One region of the Acetobacterium sp. UBA5834 genome, then DNA from elsewhere that is predicted to be linked to it. Evidence: riboswitches for the same ligand, from Rfam matches in the RefSeq annotation. Region 1 holds a riboswitch; the other holds the start of a gene.
What was found. Region 1 has a riboswitch for molybdenum cofactor ahead of B3F51_RS12225 (substrate-binding domain-containing protein). Riboswitches for the same ligand answer to the same signal wherever they lie in the genome.
Positions count from the first base shown of each region.

Region 2: linked by a shared signal. The riboswitch ahead of B3F51_RS02595 (complex I 24 kDa subunit family protein) and the one ahead of B3F51_RS12225 (substrate-binding domain-containing protein) in region 1 are both predicted to bind molybdenum cofactor.

Region 1 covers NZ_DJGY01000060.1:141,257-147,263, reverse strand. The annotation lists gene B3F51_RS12240 (HD-GYP domain-containing protein) at 1-966, opposite strand, end outside; gene B3F51_RS12235 (ABC transporter ATP-binding protein) at 1,131-1,847, opposite strand; gene B3F51_RS12230 (ABC transporter permease) at 1,831-2,538, opposite strand; gene B3F51_RS12225 (substrate-binding domain-containing protein) at 2,596-3,453, opposite strand; molybdenum cofactor riboswitch at 3,558-3,674, opposite strand; gene B3F51_RS12220 ((2Fe-2S) ferredoxin domain-containing protein) at 4,003-4,242, shown strand; gene B3F51_RS12215 ([Fe-Fe] hydrogenase large subunit C-terminal domain-containing protein) at 4,243-5,946, shown strand; gene B3F51_RS12210 (SpoIIE family protein phosphatase) at 5,946-6,007, shown strand, end outside.
Region 2 covers NZ_DJGY01000012.1:13,960-19,966, reverse strand. The annotation lists gene B3F51_RS02600 (response regulator transcription factor) at 1-598, opposite strand, end outside; molybdenum cofactor riboswitch at 2,167-2,299, shown strand; gene B3F51_RS02595 (complex I 24 kDa subunit family protein) at 2,472-2,981, shown strand; gene B3F51_RS02590 ((2Fe-2S) ferredoxin domain-containing protein) at 2,978-3,343, shown strand; partial or broken gene nuoF (NADH-quinone oxidoreductase subunit NuoF) at 3,359-5,167, shown strand; gene fdhF (formate dehydrogenase subunit alpha) at 5,194-6,007, shown strand, end outside.

The sequences.
Region 1 (6,007 bases):
GGGTCGCATCGAAAAGTTCTCATAATTCTCAATGATAATTCCAGTCAACCGGTTACTCAGTTCCACACAGGTGCCAATGGGATAGGGGGCAATCTTGCGGATAAAGACATCAACCAGATCCGGATCGAAAAGGGTATGGGAGGCACCCATAATGTATTCGATGACTTCCGAGGGAATGATGGCCTTACGGTAGGGGCGGTCGGAGGTCATGGCATCATAGACATCGGCAATGGCGATGATCCTTCCAAAGAGCGAAATTTTCTCTTCTTTTAAGTCATTGGGATAGCCACCGCCACCGAATTTTTCATGGTGGTCGAGAATCCCGATTCGGGCGGACAAATTGATATTTGATACTTTTTTGATATAATCATAACCCAGGGTGGAATGGTTTTGCATTTCACAGGATTCGTCATCAGAAAGTACCCCGGCTTTACAGAGAATATCTTTCTTGACAAAAACCTTGCCGATATCGTGCAGAATTGCACCGATACCCAGATCGCATAATTGTTCCCGGCGTAAGCCCAGGGCGGTTCCCAGAACGATGGAAAGGACAGCGACATTCACTGAATGGAAATAAGTATAGTCATCAAAAACCTTCAAATCCACCATGTTGATAACCATGTGGCTGTTTTGAAGAATCTCATCAACAATGGACTCAATCTGCTTTTGCATATCATTAAAGGTATTCTTTTTCAAAGAACCTTTACTTTCGGTGGTAATAAAGACGTCTTTTACACATTTTACGGTTTCAGCGCGAACCCGGTCATTGATGATATTGATGATTTGAATGTCTTTGGTCAGATCGTCTTCAACATAGATGCCATTATAATTCAGTTTTTTTATTCGTTCGATATAATCTTCAGTCAGAACCGTATCTTTGGCAAGTATCAGCTCACCCCGTTCACCCCAAAGATTATTTCCTAACATCATTCCTTCACGCAGGCAAAATGTTGGTACATATCTCATGGCTTTCCTCCCAATATAATGACCTGTTATAAAGTCAGGACTAAGTAATAATTATACCTATAAGATCCCTGTTTTTGCAATCAAAATTTCACGTCAGCTCAGATAAAAAACAGGAATAAAAAGAAATTTAAGTTTAATATGCCTTTAGTTATGAAAATAAAACCTTAAAATCGATTGAATGAGATAAATTCATCGATGGTTGGGTGGGTGGAAGCCATGATTTTTTCCGGGGTGTCGGAAAACAGACAGGCGCCCTGATCGAGAAAAGTCAAATGGGTACAGATCCGGAAGGCCTGGCTGAGATTATGGGTGATGATGATAATGGTCAGGCCCTGGTCTCGATTTCGTTTTTTAAGGGCGGCTTCAATGAGCTGGATGCTTTTGGGATCGATATTGGCAGTCGGTTCGTCTAAAAAAAGTACCTGCGGTGAAAAAGACAGGGCCCGGGCCAATGCGGTTTTTTGGGATTCGCCACCGGAAAGGCGGCGGGCATTCTGATTTTTGATTTCACTGATATCAAATTCTTCCAGCAATTGCGACACGGTCTGATGGAGCCGGTCTTTTTCATAGTTGCGGATTTTTAACGGGTAGGCAATATTTTCATAGACGGATCGCGAAAAAAGCGTAGGGGTATGGGTGGAGTAGGTCATTTGGGAAAAAATATCCTGACATAAGGGATGATCATTATAGCGCACCGTACCAGAGGAGGGGGTGATCAGGCCAGCCATTATTTTCATCAGGGTCGTTTTTCCGGAACCGTTGGGGCCAATAATACCATGAATTTGGCCGGACTCAAAAAACAGCTCACCATATTGGCCATCCAGATGAAGCACTTTTTTTTGTTTATAGGTCTTAACAATATGGCTAGTCTTGATATTCATTCTGATCTCCCATGATAAAGTGATATAAAACAGAATTGGTGATAAACGAGATGGTCATCAGAATCAGACCCATGGCAATGGAAACACTGTATTGGCCCATGTTGTTATTCATGGCGATAAAGGTGGTCATCACCCGGGTGAAGCCCCGGATATTGCCGCCAACAATCATAACGGCACCAACTTCCGAAATGGCCCGACCAAAACCGGTTACCAGGGCAATCATAATGACCCCTTTTAGCTCCAGAACCAGCAATATCAGGATATTAAGTCCCTGGGCTCCCAATGTTTTACCGGTTTGCACCACCTCGTAGCCGCTGGTGCTGGCATGGTTAAAGACGATGCCCATAATAACCGGCGTCACCAGAATGGTTTGGGCAATGATCATGGCGGTAGGGGTGTACATCAGCTGAAACTGGCCGAAGGGTCCCGAACGGGCCAAAAAGAGGGCGGTAAACAAACCGATGATAACCGGTGGAAACGACATAAAGGTATACAGCAACCGGGATACCACTTTTTTGCCTCGAAAATTATTGATTCCCAGAATGATGCCAAGGGGCACCCCAATCAAGGTTCCGTAAAGGGTCGATGAAAAAGAGACGAAAAGCGATAAGAGAACAATTTGAATGATTTCAGGGTCAAAGGAAAAAATCAGCCGAAAGGCTTCAACAAAACCATTGAGTATGTAGTCCATTGATTTCTCCATAATGAGATCCTGGAAGATGACATCTCCCAGGATCTCAATTGATTGTTATTTTTTAACAGCGTCCGGAACAAATAGTTGATCGCCATTGACTTTATAGGATGCGATCAGTTCCTGAGTTTCAGGAGATACGATCCAATCCACAAACGCCTGGGCACCTTCGGCATTGATCTGGTCATTAATACTTGGCGAGACGGCAATAACCCCATATGGGTTATTAAGCATTTCATCACCTTCGCAGACGATTTCCAGATTAGCCATGGTGTCTTTCATGTTGGCGTAAGTGGCCCGGTCTGCCAGAGTGTAGCCCAGTTTTTCATTGGTGACGGTCAGGGTTTCGCCCATCCCGGTGCCGGTTTTTATGTACCAGTCACCAGCTGGAGTAATATTGGCAGCTTTCCAGATTTCCAGTTCTTTGGTATTGGTGCCGGATTTATCATCCCGGGAGACAAAGGTTGCGGGCACGGCGGCAATGGCGGTAAAGGCTTTAACTGCATTATCAGCAGCTGTCGTTTTGACCTTGGCCGGGTCTTCTTTTGGTCCCAGCACCACAAAGTCATTATGCATAACGGCAAAACGTTCAACCCCATAACCGTCTTTGATAAATTGTTCCTCCTGGGTGATGGCATGTACTAAAAGGACATCAGCCTCACCAGCTTTCCCCATTTCCATGGCTTTACCGGTGCCCACGGCGACAACCTTGACGGCAATTCCGGTTTGGGCCTCAAAATCGGGCAGAATTTCTTCCAGCAAACCGCTGTCCTGGGTGCTGGTGGTGGTGGCCAGAATGATTTCTCCATTGGAGCCGGGCTCTAAGTCTTTTTTTGCCGGAGTACAGCCCAGCGTACTGAGGGCAATGGTGCAAACAAACAAAACAATAACCAATAGTGACAATTTCTTTTTCATTTTTTTCCTCCTAAAATATTTTATCAAAAGAGCAGATACTCTAAAGACGACAATAAAGAGAAGTGAATCCAAAAAAAATAATCGATTGCTCAAAAAACAATCGAAAATTCTGCGTTAACCATCCTCTACACACTGGAAAGCATCGTCATTTCTAACGAGACTCTAACGATTGATAAACCATAGAAAACCGTAGGTTCATCAATTCGGATTGTTTGTTTTCACTATGAAACCGTATTTAATTGATTTTATTATATCAAATCAGATAGTTTGAGTCAAGCCTGCAGTGGAATTGTGTCTTTGCGTTAGTAAATACCCAGGAACCGATCATTTATTCACAGCAACGGGAATGACCCTTAAAAAAAGCGCACAAAAGTGCTGCGTGTAGCGAAAAATTGATCAAAAACTGTACGTTTTTTTATCCTTATTTTGATCTCATTTTGTAAAATGTCTTTTACCATGACATTTTTGCCCAGCCGTTGACAGACAAAAAATCTGATGATACCATGAATCAATCAGATTGAGCTAGAAATTTTGATAAAGGAAAATGTGATGAAGACAATAAGAGTATGTGTTGGCAGTGCCTGTCATGTAAATGGATCGTATAAGGTGGTGAAAGCGATGAACCAGATCATTGATCAGCGGGGGCTGGGGGATGAGGTTGAACTGGTGGGATCGTTTTGTATGGGAAAATGCACCGAGGGTGTGGCTGTGGAATGTGATGAGATCATCTATGCTGTGTCTGTTGACAATGTGGAAGAAGTCTTCGAGAAAATTATGGGGGGAAAATAATTGAGTATTATCAATTTTTCAAAAAATAAATGCCGTAATTGTTATAAATGTATTCGCAAGTGCCCGGTAAAAGCCATCAAGCTTAAGGACAAACATGCCCAGATTATTCAGTCGATGTGTATTGGCTGTGGGGTCTGTATTGCTACCTGTCCCCATAACGCCAAGGAAATTCATAGTGATGTCGATACCATCAAGCAATGGCTAAAAACCGAGCAGGTGGTACTAAGTCTGTCGGCGGTATTTCCGACGGCTTATTATCTGGATCATCCCCGCCAGTATCTGGGAATTCTTCGGGAGCTGGGCTTCACGATTATCGAGGAGACCTCGATTGGCGCTGAGGTGGTGGCTAAAGCCTATGCCGATGAGTATCGCAGTGATAAGAAATTTATTATTTCGTCATCCTGTGCGGCGATCAAAAACCTTATTGAGATTTACTATCCTCAGTATCTCTCATCGCTGAGTCGTCAAGTCTCGCCGATGATTGCCCATGGCAAGATTCTTCGTGAAAAATACCCCAATGCCAAAATTGTCTATGCTGGCTCCTGCCTGGCTAAGAAAATGGAGGTACACGACAAGGATGTCCGGGGCATCATTGATGGGGTTTTAACCTTTGATGAAATTGACAGCTGGATTAAAAAAGAAAACATCATCCCCAATAAAATGCCGATGGAAGAATTTAATGCCATTGGTACCAACACCGGACGGCTTTATCCGATTACTGGCGGATTGGCTAAAAACAGTGTCGAAAACCTTGATGGCAGCCGGAAAATTTTGCGTATTGATGGAGTCAAGGACTGTATGGAGTTTCTCGATGAGATTCACCAGCTGGATAAAAAATACTGGATCGAAATGAACGCCTGTGAGGAGGGCTGTGTCAATGGCCCGGGTAATATTCACAGTCCGCTGTCTAAATATGAAAAGGTGGAGATGCTGCAGACCTATATTGATTTAAACAGTAAAAAGGAACCCTCCACCGATATTCCAGCGGTTGATACCAGGCGTTCATTTCATAAACGGCCCGTTCATCATCTGGGCGAGGTACCGACCGAAGAGCTGGAAAAAATCCTCAACCAGATGTCCAAATTTACGGAACGGGACGAACTGAATTGCGGAACCTGTGGTTATGAAACCTGTCGGGATAAGGCCCGGGCGGTTTATTGGAATATGGCGGAATTGGATATGTGTCTGCCACTGATCACCAGTAAGACCGAAGCCATTTCGAATTTGATTATCACCACCACCCCCAACGCCATTGCGGTGCTGGATAAAAAATTTCGGATTATCGAGTTCAATGCTGCGGCGGAACGCCTCTTTAATATGAAAAAGGAAGATGTGATGCGTTACAATTTTGTCGACGCTCTGGATTACAATCCCTTTAGAAAACTCAATCATGACCGGGGCAATACCTATACCGGCAAAGGTCACTACGAAAGAGAAAACCGCACCTTTATGGAAATCTTGACCTATATTCCCGAGCAGGAGCTGTATATGGGAATATTTATTGACATCACCCGCCAGGAAAAGCAGGAGCAGGACATGCAAAAAATTCAGGAAGAAACCCTGAAAATGGCCCAACGGGTTATCGACAAACAAATGCGGGTTGCCCACGAAATTGCTGGCTTACTGGGTGAAACCACGGCTGAAACCAAGGTGACCCTGACCAAGCTCCAGAAAGTGGTAACCAGTCGGGAGGTTGAAGTTTAATGGCGTTATTTATGGATATTGCCAGCGATAGTGTCAACAAGGTTCATGAAGAGCTTTGCGG
Region 2 (6,007 bases), on a different contig from region 1:
CACTGAAAAATGCATCCCCCCAAATTTTGGCAAACAACTCATCTTTGGCGATCACCCGGTTTTTATTTTCATAAAGGTATAAAAACAGCTTGAATTCTTTGGTTTTGAAACCCACATCTTTTTCATTGCGATAAACCTTCATGGCATCTTTATCAATTCTCAGGTTGCCGCAACGATCCGGCCCGTCTAATTGCGTGCTGACCTCATCACTGCTCCCCGTTTTTAGTACCGCCTCATCATAACGTTTGATGATGACCTTCACCTTGGCCAGCAAGACGCTGAGCGAATAGGGTTTCTTAATGTAATCATCACCACCGATATTCAGGGCAATCAGGACGTCATCATCACTCTGTCGGGCACTAATAAAGAGAATCGGCACATCAGTATTTTTCCGGAGTGCTTTGCACAATTCAAAGCCGCTGTCATTTCCCAGATTAATATCCAGCAAAATCAGTTTAACCTGATTGTTTTCCATGAACAAGACGCACTCCTCAAAATTGGTCACAACGGCGCAGGTCAGGCCAAACATTTCAAAATATTCACAGGTTGCTTTCGCCAGCTCCACTTCATCATCGACAATTAAACAATCCCAGTTCACACATACTCCCATCCTCTCGACTGAGTCGAGAAAGTCATTCGCTTTGATTATCCGATCATTCTAAATAAATCATACCATTGTTCCGTTATAATTGCATCCCTATCAGCTTTCTTTAGAATTGAATTCTGCTAATGAAACACCGCTTTTTTCCAAAAAATTTTTTTGAACGGCATTACTCCATATTGTTAAATGCATTTAAAATTATTCTCTGAATCTTTCTAATCTGAATAAACACGATATTTAACAATTTGATTTTTACGATTATTCAGGGAAATCTTATTCCCAGTACGTGTGATTTCATTCAAAAATACCCGAATTTTTATGTATTTTTCGACTTTACTTAAAGTTTCTTAAGTTATATTGCTTAAAAAGCGACATAATATCAGGGTATTTGTTGAAACTTTCCGCATTTATTGGAGGCAGTGATTACTAAATTTTACACCATCATTCATAATTATGATTACCTATCGAGAATTTTTTTATCTCCAACAATAATTTGTTTGTTAATTGTCAGACAAAAGAAACTTAACAAAATATCAAAATTTAAATATTGTTAATTATTTATTTAACGATGTTATCGTTCGCCTTTTTAACTTTTGAATTATAAACTCGATGTCCGTAACTGTCAAATTTTTTATCAGAAATAACATCGCCGTCACCCCAAAACCATTGAAATTTTACCCCATCAGGATTTTTTTGTACTTTGGCTTAAAATTAACAATCTCACAGCAACAAAATGACAATAACATTTCATTCAAAGTAATACAATATAAAACGTAACTATAAATAACTATATCGAATGTAGCATGAATTTGCAATTAAAATTAAAGCACTTTTTTTGTCAAATGTTTAACAAGGAATTATTTGGATTACTTAAATTCATCGATAACGATATTTTTCGCCAAAATATTGTTTGTTATGTAACAAACAGCTTTTTATTTCCTGATCATTATCCGACAAATGGCTTTAAAATACTATTTCAACCTTTAATAATTATGGGTGTCGCTCTCTTTTCTCAGGTGAAATCTATTCCGACTATTTAATTTAATTTTCGACCATCTTGTTTTGTGTCCGTTCGTCATCCTCCACTTTGAAGAATTTGGGATTCAAAAATGGGAAGTTTAAAAAATTTTATTAGTCCGTGTAAAAAAATTAAATTATCATTTGCAGTTCTTCGAAATCTGGAAAAATTTTCCTCTAAATTCTGGAATTCTAAAATTAGGAAAAAAAACGAGTAAAATAACTCATTGCACTTTATTTCATTAATATCGATTTTAAAGCTTTTCTGTTTTCGTGTCTATAGCTCTTGTAAGCGCCTCGCCGATTTGAGATTCTAGCTGATCACGAAAATCACCAATCTCCAAAAATGATCGTACTCAATCTTATTTTGGCATATTTTTATTTAAAAACCCATATTTACGACCATTTTTTGAGCAATTCTAAAATCTTTCTGACGCAAAAAAGTCCTCGTATTATTTTCTTATTTTCGTACATATTATATTTTTACGATATTTTCCGTGTTATTCTTTGCTAGACAAAGAATATGTACCCATGTATAATGTGACCAAATATTGAATTTACTCCAAATCAATGGAGTCTAAGGGTTTGCGTTGTTTTGCGATCTATGAACCATTGATCCGTAGGGTATTACTGGAAACGGTAATGCCTCCCATTGTGGAAAGGAGAAACTATAAAATAAAAGGGCAAAATATTTGTATTCTGTAACTCCTAATATTTGTATTTTGCTGTTTTATTTGGATTGCCCGGCATGCAATCCTTTACATTAGTTTTAAACTCTAATCTCCACAGATTAGAGTTTATTTTTTTGAATTTTTATAATTCATTAAACAAAAAACTTTAAGGAGGCGGTTTTATGAACGCAAATGCACGTGGTTGCATGGAAAAAGATGAACGAACTCATTTAGTTACCGACATCGTTGCCAAGCACAAGAATTCAAAGGGAGCACTAATCCCGATCTTACATGAGGTCCAGGAACTATATGGCTATTTACCAGTAGAAGCCCAGGAAACCATTGCCAAAGAAATGAATGTCCCTATTTCAGAGGTGTTTGGGGTAATTTCATTTTACTCATTCTTTTCTTTGAATCCAAAGGGCAAGCACAAGATTTCCATCTGTATGGGAACAGCCTGTTACGTCAAAGGCTCTGGCCCGATTTTGGACAAGTTAAAAGAAACTCTGGCAATTGGGGTCGGTGAAACAACCGAGGATGGTGAATTTACCCTTGAAGACTGTCGCTGTTTGGGTGCCTGTGGCTTGGCGCCAGTTTTGACCATTAATGGAAAAGTTTTTGGTCGTCTGACTAAAGACGATATTCCCGAAATTATTGAAGGCTGTAAAACTGAAGGAGGAAGTGTCCTATGAAAACCATTGCCGAACTAGAGGCCATCAGAGAAAAAACGTTAAAAGAAGTGGGCATGCGTACTGACAACGATTCGATCCGAGTGGTTGTGGGTATGGCGACCTGTGGGATTGCCGCTGGCGCGCGTCCAGTCATGCAAGCTTTTCTAACCGAAACCCAAAAGCGAGATATTCATAATGTGACCGTCACTGCTACCGGTTGTATCGGTGTTTGCAGTTTAGAACCGATCGTTGATATCATCGATAAAGAAGGTCATAAGGTTACCTACGTAAATATGACACCAGAAAAGGTTGCCAAAGTTGTTTTGGAGCATCTGGCCAATGGCAAGGTTTGCTCGGAATACACCCTAAAAGAAAATCAATAATATAAATTTTACGAGGAGGAAAACTACATGCAATTGTTTCGTTCCCATGTTTTAGTTTGTGGTGGTACAGGTTGTACCTCTTCAAATTCTGAAGCAATAATGACTGAATTAAATGAAAAGCTGGTTAAAAATCAACTTGATGCTGAAGTGAAGGTTGTTCAAACCGGCTGCTTTGGGCTGTGTGAAGAAGGCCCAATTATGGTTATTTACCCGGAAGGTACGATGTACTGCCGGGTGGATGTGAAAGATGTCCCTGAAATCGTCGAAGAACATCTTTTAAAAGGCCGTCTGGTGACCCGCTTGCTGGAAGCCAGCAGCCAGGTTCAGGAAGACGAACAAGATATTGAAAAATCCAGTTTCTTCAAAAAACAATTACGGGTTGCCCTGAGAAATTGCGGCCGGATTAATCCTGAAGAAATTGATGAATACATTGCCTTTGATGGTTATAAGGCGTTGACCAAAGCCCTGACTGAAATGTCTCCTGGCGAGGTTATCCAGACCATCAAAGATTCTGGTCTGCGAGGCCGCGGCGGCGGCGGATTCCCCACCGGTACTAAATGGGATTTTGCAGCCCAGCAGATTAACGATGAAAAATACGTCTGCTGTAACGCCGATGAAGGCGATCCCGGGGCTTTTATGGATCGAAGTGTTTTAGAGGGCGATCCCCACTCAGTTATTGAAGCGATGACCATTGCTGGCTACGCCATCGGTGCCACTCACGGTTTTGTTTATGTCCGGGCCGAATATCCGATTGCGGTTCATCGTCTGCAAATTGCCATTGATCAGGCCCGCGAATATGGCTTATTAGGCGATAATATTTTAGATACCGGTTTTAAATTTGATCTGGAAATCCGCTTGGGTGCTGGCGCATTCGTCTGTGGCGAAGAAACCGCCCTGATGACTTCCATTGAAGGCAAACGTGGCGAGCCACGGGTTCGACCGCCATTCCCAGCGGTTAAAGGACTGTGGCAAAAGCCGACCATCCTGAACAATGTTGAAACATTTGCCAATATTCCGGTTATCTTATTAAAAGGTGCCGACTGGTTTGCCAGCATGGGTACTGAAAGAAGCAAGGGTACCAAGGTATTTGCCGTTGGTGGCAAAATCAATAACACTGGTTTAGTGGAAATCCCCATGGGCACGACCCTGCGGGAAGTTGTTTATGAAATCGGCGGTGGTATCCCTGGCGGCAAGCAATTTAAAGCCGCACAAACTGGTGGACCTTCTGGTGGATGTATTCCGGCCAGCCATATTGATACCCCCATCGATTATGAATCGTTAATCGAATTGGGTGCGATGATGGGCTCCGGTGGGCTGATTGTTATGGATGAAGACACCTGTATGGTTGATATCGCCAAATTCTTCCTGGAATTTACTGTTGATGAATCCTGCGGAAAATGTACCCCCTGCCGCTTAGGAACCCGACGCATGAAAGATATTCTGGAAAAGATTACCAAGGGTAAAGGTGTCATGAGTGATATTGACGAACTGGAAACTCTGGCCCGGGATATCAAAGCATCTTCTTTGTGCGCCCTGGGGCAAACTGCTCCTAACCCGGTTTTAAGTACCCTGCATTATTTCCGGGATGAGTATGAAGCCCATATCCGCGATAAAAAATGTCCGGCTGGCTCCTGTAAAGCGTTATTGGCTTATGAAATTATCGAAGAAAACTGTAAGAGCTGTGGACTTTGTGCGAAAAACTGTCCAGTTAATGCCATTAGCGGTAACAAAAAAGAAAAAATCCCCTTTGTCATTGACCCGACTGTGTGTGTCAAGTGTGGTGTCTGTTTCGAAAAATGCCCGTTTGAAGCGATCAAAAAATAATAACAATTGAATTAAGGAGGTTAGTAATGATTACAGTAACAATTAATAATAAACTATGTCAAGCCGAAGCAGATCAAACCATTCTGCAAGTGGCAACTGATAACGGCATTCATATTCCCACCCTCTGTCACATGGATGGCATCCATGATTCTTTTTCCTGTCGAATTTGCGTGGTTGAGGTAGTCGGTGCCCGTACACTGATTCCCGCCTGTGCCGGAAAAGTCGCTGACGGGATGGTCGTCAACACGGCTACCGAAAGTGTCCTCAGTGCCCGTCGCAACATCGTCAATCTGCTCTTATCCAACGGTGAACACCATTGTTTATCCTGCGAAAAAAGCGGCGAGTGCAGCCTGCAGAGCATTGCCTATGAGTTGGGCATCGAAGCGCCACCATTTATCATGGAAAGCATCGAAAAACCAACCGTGGACGATTCTTCCGTGATGATTGTTCGCGATAACCGCAAATGTATCCTCTGCCGCCGCTGTGTGACTGCCTGTAATGATATTGTCTGCAACGACGTTTTATCGCTTGGTTTCAGAGGCAGCGACACTACCGTGATCTGCGATAACAACATCGACATGGGTTCCTCATCCTGTGTGCAATGTGGCCAATGTGTTCAAGCCTGTCCGGTCGGTGCTTTAACTGATAAAAAATCGATTGGCAAAGCCCGCTCCTGGGAAGTTAAAAAAGTCCGTACCACCTGCCCCTACTGCGGTGTTGGCTGTCAGCTGAACCTGCACGTAAAAGGTGACAAAATCGTTAAAGTAACCGGCGTCGAAGATGCTTATCCCAATAAAGGCCGTCTTTGTGTTAAAGGTCGCTATGGTTATGACTTTATCT